2 regions of the Neobacillus solisequens genome follow, and region 1 is predicted to be linked to the other one. Evidence: riboswitches for the same ligand, from Rfam matches in the RefSeq annotation. Region 1 holds a riboswitch; the other holds the start of a gene.
What was found. Region 1 has a riboswitch for cyclic di-GMP ahead of ACI3K6_RS07405 (response regulator). Riboswitches for the same ligand answer to the same signal wherever they lie in the genome.
Positions count from the first base shown of each region.

Region 2: another riboswitch for cyclic di-GMP. It lies ahead of ACI3K6_RS16520 (EAL domain-containing protein); the one in region 1 lies ahead of ACI3K6_RS07405 (response regulator).

Region 1 is NZ_JBKFGJ010000005.1:76,566-81,059, reverse strand. Features, by position in the region: gene ACI3K6_RS07410 (sensor domain-containing protein) at 1-1,311, opposite strand, end outside; gene ACI3K6_RS07405 (response regulator) at 1,597-1,965, opposite strand; cyclic di-GMP riboswitch class I at 2,068-2,151, opposite strand; gene tagU (polyisoprenyl-teichoic acid--peptidoglycan teichoic acid transferase TagU) at 2,288-3,211, opposite strand; gene ACI3K6_RS07395 (GGDEF domain-containing protein) at 3,397-4,494, opposite strand, start outside.
Region 2 is NZ_JBKFGJ010000017.1:146,538-151,031, forward strand. Features, by position in the region: gene pabB (aminodeoxychorismate synthase component I) at 1-1,038, shown strand, start outside; gene ACI3K6_RS16515 (GyrI-like domain-containing protein) at 1,242-1,727, shown strand; cyclic di-GMP riboswitch class I at 1,918-2,000, shown strand; gene ACI3K6_RS16520 (EAL domain-containing protein) at 2,111-4,393, shown strand; gene ACI3K6_RS16525 (GGDEF domain-containing protein) at 4,434-4,494, shown strand, end outside.

The DNA of each region.
Region 1 (4,494 bases):
CAAGGTTCCCTTTTCAGAAACTAATCCTTTTAACCGCAGAGCTACTTTCTTTAATAAATGGTCACCCACTTGGTGTCCGTAGGAATCAACAATTAATTTGAAACGGTCAAGATTAAAAAACATCATACTTGCCGGCGAGCCATGTTTTTTAGCTAAACAAATTTCTTCCCGAATTTTATTGTTTAAATAGTGCATATTGGGCGTAGTTGTTAAGGCATCATGATAAGCCAAGTATTCCAGCTTAGCCTGAGATTTCAATTTTTCTGTCACATCCAGAGCAATTCCTAAAACTGCCTTTTTCCCATTAATCACTGTGGTCGATGCCTGAATTTCCAGGAAACAGGCTCTTTTATTCGGAAAAGTCAATTGGATTTGATCCTTAAAGAAAGCTTCTTTTTGTGTATAGAGCCTAAGGAATTTTTCAATCAGCCGATCCTTATCTTTTGCTAAAAAATGCTCAAAAAAGGTTCTTTCGTGGAGCTTTTCTTCCGTCAAGTCCAACATGTTCATGAGCCATTTATTCATAAAAATAATACGCTGATGTTGTACCATGAAGACGCCAAGTGATGCATTTTCTACTAGGTTTTTATAACGTTCTTCCGATTCCTTTAAGTGAAACTCCAATTCCTTTTGAGCTGTAATATCGATGTTGGTTCCATCATAACGAACAAGGGCACCATCCTCATCGATGACAGGAAATGCGCGATCCCGAATCCAGCGAACTGTGCCATTAGGTTGGACAATTCGGTATTCATATTCATAATCTTCTAAAACTTCCCATTTGCTGTCTATTTCGTCGGCAAGTGGCAGATCATCCGGGTGGATGGATTTTCTCCAAAGACCTTCTTCATTTAACTGCTCGGCCGTAAGGGAGCCGTAAATTTTCTCTTTTCCTCTTGAAAATAGATGGTCCTTATTAGGTGTTAACGACCAAATGGAGATATCAACGTTGTTCAGGATACTGTCTAATAGCTTTCGTGTCTGAATTAATTCCTGTCGCTTTTGACTATTCTGTTTTGAAATTGTGCTTACAAAGATATTAAAAACAATATTGACGATAATCAGTTCAAGAAATGAGATAAACGTATGTAGGTCGACTTTGCCCGTTTTTATGATCTCAACTGTCAAGAATAATAACGAACTAGTACAAATTGATAAAATGCTGTAATTAACACCTTTAAGTAATACGATTAAAGTGGGAGGGATAAGATAAAGTGCCCAAAGGGCATGATGAATATAATGGTCAGGCTTGCCGAGTAGACTGAGAATGGGCGGGATAAGGAATAGTAGTAAAAGCCTATTATTTTTCATAGATGCGTCACCGTCCAGAGATTTAAAAGAATTATACCATAGATTTAGGACCTATTACACTGTAATTGTCGAAAAATGTAACTGGGAAAAAAACTAACCATCTTAAAAGTACTTAATTTTCTGATCTGCAATGGTCAACGCCATTCACATTACCGAGAATAGTTCGTTGTTTCTAAGATTTCTTATGTAAAAGATCTTTGTATTCGCCCTCCTTAATTTGTGATAAAAGACCCATATTGTTGCGGTGGGTCGAATCAAGGTTATTAAAAGGAGAGCGAATACTGGTCAAATTATTTTTTCCTCTATAAAAAGCTTCCTCAATGCAGGCAATAATTGTTCAAAGTGAGGTTTCATAATAAAATCCTTCGCGCCCAATTGAATGGCCTCCATAATGGTAAATTTGGTTCCCCAGGCAGAAAAGACAACGACTTTGGCAAGGGGATTGATATTCATAATTTCTCTTAGGGCCAGCAATCCGTCAACATGTGGCATCGTTAAATCGAGCAAGACAACATCGGGTAAGAATTTTTTGTAAAGAGAAATCGCCTCACGTCCATCACAGCCCTCTGCAATCACATGGAAATGCTGCTCAATTGTTTTTCTGACGATATTCCGCATAAAGGCAGAGTCATCGACAATCAATGCAGTCCTCATAGTTAGTCCCCCCTTAATCATGTTAGTAGCTATATAGTTTGTAGCAGGATGAATAAAAAAGATGAACCTGAAGAAACTAGGTCCATCTTACTAACTAGTTGCTTCGGTAGCCCGGCTGCCGTAGCGATTCGCGGTAGGCCCGTAGCTTTGCGTCCTTATTTTTCAATAAGTTTGCCTTTATCGGTGAAGATTGATTGTTATCATTATTATAACAAAAAAATGAATGAGTGGACGATAAAAATAGGAGTATTCCACTATTTACTATTAGAACGTCCTGAAAAAAAACTGATTGGGATCTACTCGCCAATCAGTTTTTTAAAAGTTAATTTAAGTCAAGCTGTGTTTTTAATTCACTTTGGATTCGTGCTTTTTCCTCATCTGAAACGAGTCCGTAATAGATATTATTGATTCTTGTGCCTGTTTCTTTAACCGACATTTGCTCGATGTTGCTGCTTGTATCTTTATAATTTTTTTGGATATCTACCATTTGGTCAAACGTCAGGTTTGTTTTAACATTGTTGCCAAGTGCTGTGAAGATATTAGAAAATTTAGTTAAAGTACTTAGGCTTTTACCTTCATTAATGACCGCTTGGATAATTTCACGCTGTCTAATTTGACGGCCAAAATCGCCCCTTGGGTCTTCATGTCTCATTCTTGTGAAGGCTAATGCTTCTTCACCATTCAGGCTGACTTCACCCTTTGGAAAATGGTGGCCATTTTGTGTAAAATCAAGGTCGTTTTGCACTGTTACACCGCCAACGGCATTAACAATATCTTTAAAGCCTTCCATGTTTACTTGAACATAATAATCAATTGGAATATCAAGGAACTTCTCAACGGTATCCATGGACATTGGCACGCCTCCAAAAGCGTAGGCATGGTTAATTTTATCCTGTGTACCTTTTCCAACTATTTCAGTACGTGTGTCACGCGGAATACTTAACATTTTCACAGAATTTTTTTGAGGATTCACTGTCAATACAATGATGGTATCTGATCGCCCTCTATCGCCTTTGCGCTCATCGACGCCAAGCAGTAAGACGGAAAATGGATCCTTATTTGCGAAGTTTACTGGATTATCACGCTTTACTGTTTGTTCCCGATCGACTGGCTGATGCATCGTCTCAACCGCATTTTTAAAAGACTTATATACACTAAAGGCATACGCGCCGCCAGCAATAACCAAAATCAATAGAATAACACCCGTTATCTTTAGCCATTTCTTGCTTTTTTTCTTCGTCCGCATTCGACAAATCCTCCAGACTTTAAACAAAAATTTACAATCACAAATTATAATAACAAAAAAATAGGGGAATGGATATATCAATTTTTGGAATTTAATTGTTTTTTAGTTTTGTAGTTATAACTCTAAGTGCGTTAAGTTTTAACAGTTTGAAATGGGTTTCCAATATAATTTGTATTGGTTTAAGCTTATTTACTATTGATGACAGGCACCGAAGTAAGCTTATTTTTATGAATGGCTTTATTTTTATACATTTCCCGATCGGCAATTTCCAAAATTTCATCTAAAGAAATAACTGTTCCAGGCTTGTAATGGTAAAGACCATAGCTGGCAGAAATGGTGTATGGTTTTTCTTTTGTATTGTTTAGATTTTGGAAGTGACACTGGATGGTAGCCCACACCTGCTGGACCTGTTCCATTTGTTTTTGGTAAAAAATAACAATAAATTCATCGCCGCCATAACGGAAAAGTACATCTTCTTGGTCAATTTGCGAATGGATAATGTCGCAGCTCGTTTTGATAAGGTCATCACCGATGGAGTGACCATATCGATCGTTTACCTTTTTTAAATCATTAATATCGATAAAAGAAAGGATAAATTCCTTTGTATTTTGACCGGAGTTCAAGAGTCCACGAAGCAACTCGATACCGCTTCTTCTGTTTCTCACCCCAGTTAATATGTCCATTGAGGCATGTAGAACCAGCTCGGATTCTTTTTCTTTCATATCGGTAATATCCGTTGTTCCAATTAAAATGCATGTTTGATCCAAATAATCAACCGATTCGAAGTGCAGCAAGGCCCATTTTTTTAGATCAACAGTAATTTGCTGTTCGATTACGTAATTTTTTATGCTATTTTCTTTTTCAAGCCTATTTAATATTTCCAGTCGTTCCTCTTCTGTCTTAAACAGACATCTAGTATCGAATTGGACTGGTTCCACATCTTTAAGGTGATAATACTCGATAGCTTGCTTATTGATTAGTAAGACTTCTCCATTATCGATGGTGGTTAGGACTAACGGATTGGGGTTTAAATGAAATAATCTACGAAAACTTTCCTCATTCTGGCATAATTTCTGTTTATTGATATAATCTTTTTTTTGATAGGTATAAAAAGAATAGGCGACAACATACGAAATAACGACAGCGCCTGTGGAGTTTACTAGTTTTAAGATGAATTCAATCTGATTTTTTTCCAAAAGATATAATCCTGATATAAAAAACGACTGTACGATTATCAGGAAATAGATCAACATTTTAGGCCTAATAGGGAAAATAACAGCGAC
Region 2 (4,494 bases), on a different contig from region 1:
GGGATGATCGCCGAACCGGGAACGGTTGAAGTGGAAAGCCTTTTTGATATTGAACAATACCCAACGGTGCATCAAATGACTTCGACCATTTCAGCGCAGGTTTCCGAGCAGGTCACCATTTTTGATGTCTTTAAGGCACTGTTTCCGTGTGGCTCCATTACCGGTGCTCCCAAGGTTAGTACGATGAACATTATTGCTGAGTTAGAAACAGCACCACGTGAAGTGTATTGCGGTGCAATAGGTTTTATTACTCCTCAGAAGGAAGCTGTTTTTAATGTTCCAATCAGAACGGTCATCATTGATCAGCACTCCGGCGAAGCCACCTATGGGGTGGGCGGAGGTGTTACTTGGGATTCTACTGCCGAAGGAGAGTACCAAGAAATCTTGGCAAAAGCGAAATTGTTGAGTGAGAATCGTCCGCCATTTCAATTGCTGGAAAGCATTTTACTAGAGAATGGAACGTATTTTTTACTGGCAGAACATCTGAAACGATTGGAAGATTCTGCACAGTATTTCGGTTTCATTTATAAAAAAGAGAACGTGGAAGAATCTTTGCAGCAGTTTGCCATGCAAAATCAACTAGGCTGCTATAAGGTTCGCTTGCTTTTATCACGTGACGGTTCACTAATAATGGAAGGCCAGTCTATTATGCCAATGGATGAACCGTTGCAGGTCATGGTGGCTAAACACCCTATCGATAAAAATTCTCCTTTTTTATATCATAAAACAACGAACCGAATGATTTATTCTGACTTTCAGCAGAATAAGCCGAAAGATGTTTTTGATGTGTTACTGTGGAATGAGAGCGGGGAGCTGACTGAATTCACTAATGGGAATATTGTCATAGAAATGGATGGTCAGTATTGGACGCCTCCAGTGGAAAGTGGCCTTCTTGCAGGAACCTATCGGAATAGGCTAATTAAATCTGGGAAAATCCATGAAAAAATTCTCACCAAAGCCGATTTGAAAAAATGCACGCGGGTGTGTTTTATTAATAGTGTACGGAAATGGATCGATGTACAGGTACAAGAGCATTAGGAAGGGGGCAACTACCAAGATTAGGTGTTGCCCTTTTCATGTGCCTTTTTTTGTTTTATACTATAAATATAAGTGACTGGTAAAATATGACTCGCAAAAAGTATTTTTATCCCTTGCTCCCATAGATTTTTCAAAAAAGTAGATTTTGGTAATCCAACTTGTTCAGAAATGAGCAAAGTTTTTTGAAAAAGGGGGAAATAATAATGGCCAATATTGAGCTGCTTGAACAAATGATTCAGCCTGTATTAACGATTAGGGTAAAAACGACAATGGATCTGCTGCCAAAATTGATTGGTGAAAGCTTCATGCAAATAACCTCATATTTGAATGAGCTTGGAGAAGGTCCGATTGGTGCTCCTTATGCAGCCTACTATAACATGGATATCCAGAATGTTGAGGTAGAGGTAGGTTTCCCGGTAGCTGGTTTGTTCCCAGACCGTGACAAAATAAGGGCAGGTCTGATTCCTCCTGGTAAGGTAGCTTCCTACATGTATAAGGGGCCCTATTCCGAAATGGAGTCCGCCTATCAGGAAATCATCAATTGGATTGCCGACCATGGATATGAAAGAAGCGATGTCTACTATGAATATTATTATAATTCTCCCGGCGAAGTAGAAGAAAGCGAACTGCTGACTAGAATTGTGATTCCTTTGAAGAGGAATAAAGTGAAACAGCAACAAAATGATTAGAAGTAAAGGCTTGTCACCTGCTCGTAAAGAAGCGGGTGACAAGTTTTTTTAATATAAACTTCAAAGGTTATATGGTTGTATTTACCATTAGTACATGTGGCGGAAATTAGGTATTATGAACTAATAAATACCATACTTGTATACTAAAAAACACTATATTATTCTATATATCAATGTTAAAATAAAATATATTTGATCAGGGCAAACTCATTGAAAGATGAGGACGCAAAACTGCAGACCTACGGGATAACCTATGGTGGCTGAGTTACCGAAGGGTTAACTTTTGCAAACCGAAGAGATATTTCCAAAGTGGAAATAGCTCTTTTTGTTTTTGAAAAAATGATTGTGAACGTACGTACATACTTATAACGTGAGGGATTACGATGATTACATCTGGACGAGCAGCATTAATCGCCTTATTACTGACCAATTTTTTATACTTTTGCTGGACGCTGATTTTTAAAGATATTGAATCGTTGAGGGCGATAGGTGTAGCAGTTTTTCCTATATTTGGAGGAATCCTAAGCGGTATTTGGCTCTTTAAAGCCTATCGGAAAATATCAGATAAAAGCAAATATTTTTGGATGCTACTTTGTATCGGATCCTTCCTGATTGTAGTGTCCAATTTTGTTTACCTCTTTGTCCAGGTAACTACCGGAAAAACCGACTTTCCTTTATTCACTTCGTTTATATGGCAAGCGGGCTATATCTTTTACTCCATTGCATTAATGTATAAAACGAAATTGTGGAGTGGCCCTTTTTTGAAAAATCCACATTTATTTAATATTTTTATTTTCATGATAAGTGCCACGGTGATTAGTATTCATTACTTAATTAAGCCTATATTGGGGGCTGTTAGTCAATCTTTCCTAGCGACTTTTCTCGCTGTGGCTTTACCGTTAACTGATTTAACGATTTTGTTTATTACCATATTACTATTTCAACTATCGCAGCATCATAATGAGAAATTTCCCATCTTCCCACTTACGATTGGATTTTTTATTCAAATTATTGCCGATACCATTTATGTATTTCAATTATCACACCATACATATATTCCAGGAAATGTGGTTGATGTTTTATATTTACTAGCAATAATGGTCATCGGTCTGGTTGGACTATATGCGGAGGATCAATCCTCCGAACTTAAATGGGAGCTTGAAAAACCTCCTGAAGCCAAAGAGTCTCTTTTTCCAATGGTCAGTGTTCTATTTCTAATTATTTTGGAGCTTCAAAGCTATCAATGGCATGTCAACCTATTAAGTTTTGGGTTATCCATTATCTTTCCCATCATTCTGACCAGGCAGATTTTTATTATTAAAAGAAGTGAAACCATCATGAGTGAATACCAAATTTTGGCCTATTTCGATCAATTAACCGGCTTAAATAATCGGGCAAGCTTTAATGAGGATCTGGACCAAATAATGGAGATGGCAAGTGAAAACAATCGTATTGTTGGATTTCTATTAATTGATTTGGACCGTTTTAAAAATATAAATGATTCCCTGGGGCATCTATTTGGAGATCAAGTCTTAAAAAAATCTGCCGAAAAGCTAAAAGGTACTATAGGAGAGCGTGATCATATTTATCGGTTGGGCGGGGATGAATTTATTATTATTCTTCCTGATGCGGACAGGAATAAATGTGAATATGAGGCTAAAACCATTATTCGGCAATTTTCCGAGCCTTTTGTTATAGGTGAACATGAGGTAGCTATAACTCCAAGTATTGGGATTAGTTTATATCCCGAAGATGGAAATACTGCAGAAGCGATTCATAAAAACGCTGATGTAGCCATGTATTTGGCAAAAGGAAGAGGGCGAAACAATTATAAATTTATTAATGAAGAATTGAATCAAAAGAATTCCCGCAAAATACAGCTTGAGAATGGACTAAGAAAAGCCATTGATAAAAAACAGCTTGAGGTGTATTATCAGCCAATTATTGAAATGAAATCGAGAAAAATAAAAGGTGTAGAAGCCCTATTACGTTGGAAGCACCCAGACTTGGGATGGATTTCACCGGCCGAGTTTATCCCGATTGCTGAGGAAACTGGGCAAATTGTCATGATTGGCGAGTGGGTACTGAAAAATGCCTGCCAACAGAATAAGGCTTGGCAAGATGCGGGATTATCGCCTGTGTATCTATCGGTAAATGTTTCTGTTCGACAATTTCAACATTATGAGTTTATCAAAACCGTACAAAATATCCTACGTGATACAGGTCTACAACCGGAATATCTAGAATTGGAAATTACCGAAAGCATCATGCAAAACGTAAAAGAATCGACAGAGATCCTAAATGAGTTAAAAACCATGGGAGTAAAAACGGCGATTGATGATTTTGGGACAGGCTATTCATCTTTATATATTTTACGCGAATTACCGATAAATACGCTAAAAATTGATAAATCGTTTATTGATGTAATGGCTGATTCCGAGCGAGAATCATTGGTGAAAACAATCATTGACTTAGGAGTAAACTTAAATTTAAAGGTCGTTGCCGAAGGAATTGAACACGAGCATCAGGCAAGAATATTAACAGCGCTTAATTGTAGCTACGGACAAGGCTATTTATTTTCAAAACCTCTGGATTCTTTTAGCTTTGGGATATTGCTTCATGATATGGCCGTGAAGGGTGCGCAATGGGATCATGCAGCAGGGTAAACAGTTTCGCGCTTTTATCAAGAAATAGAGAGGAACCATTATGAACGAAAAAGATACGTTAATGGAGATACCCAAGTTAAATAAATTGATCCGGAAAATAA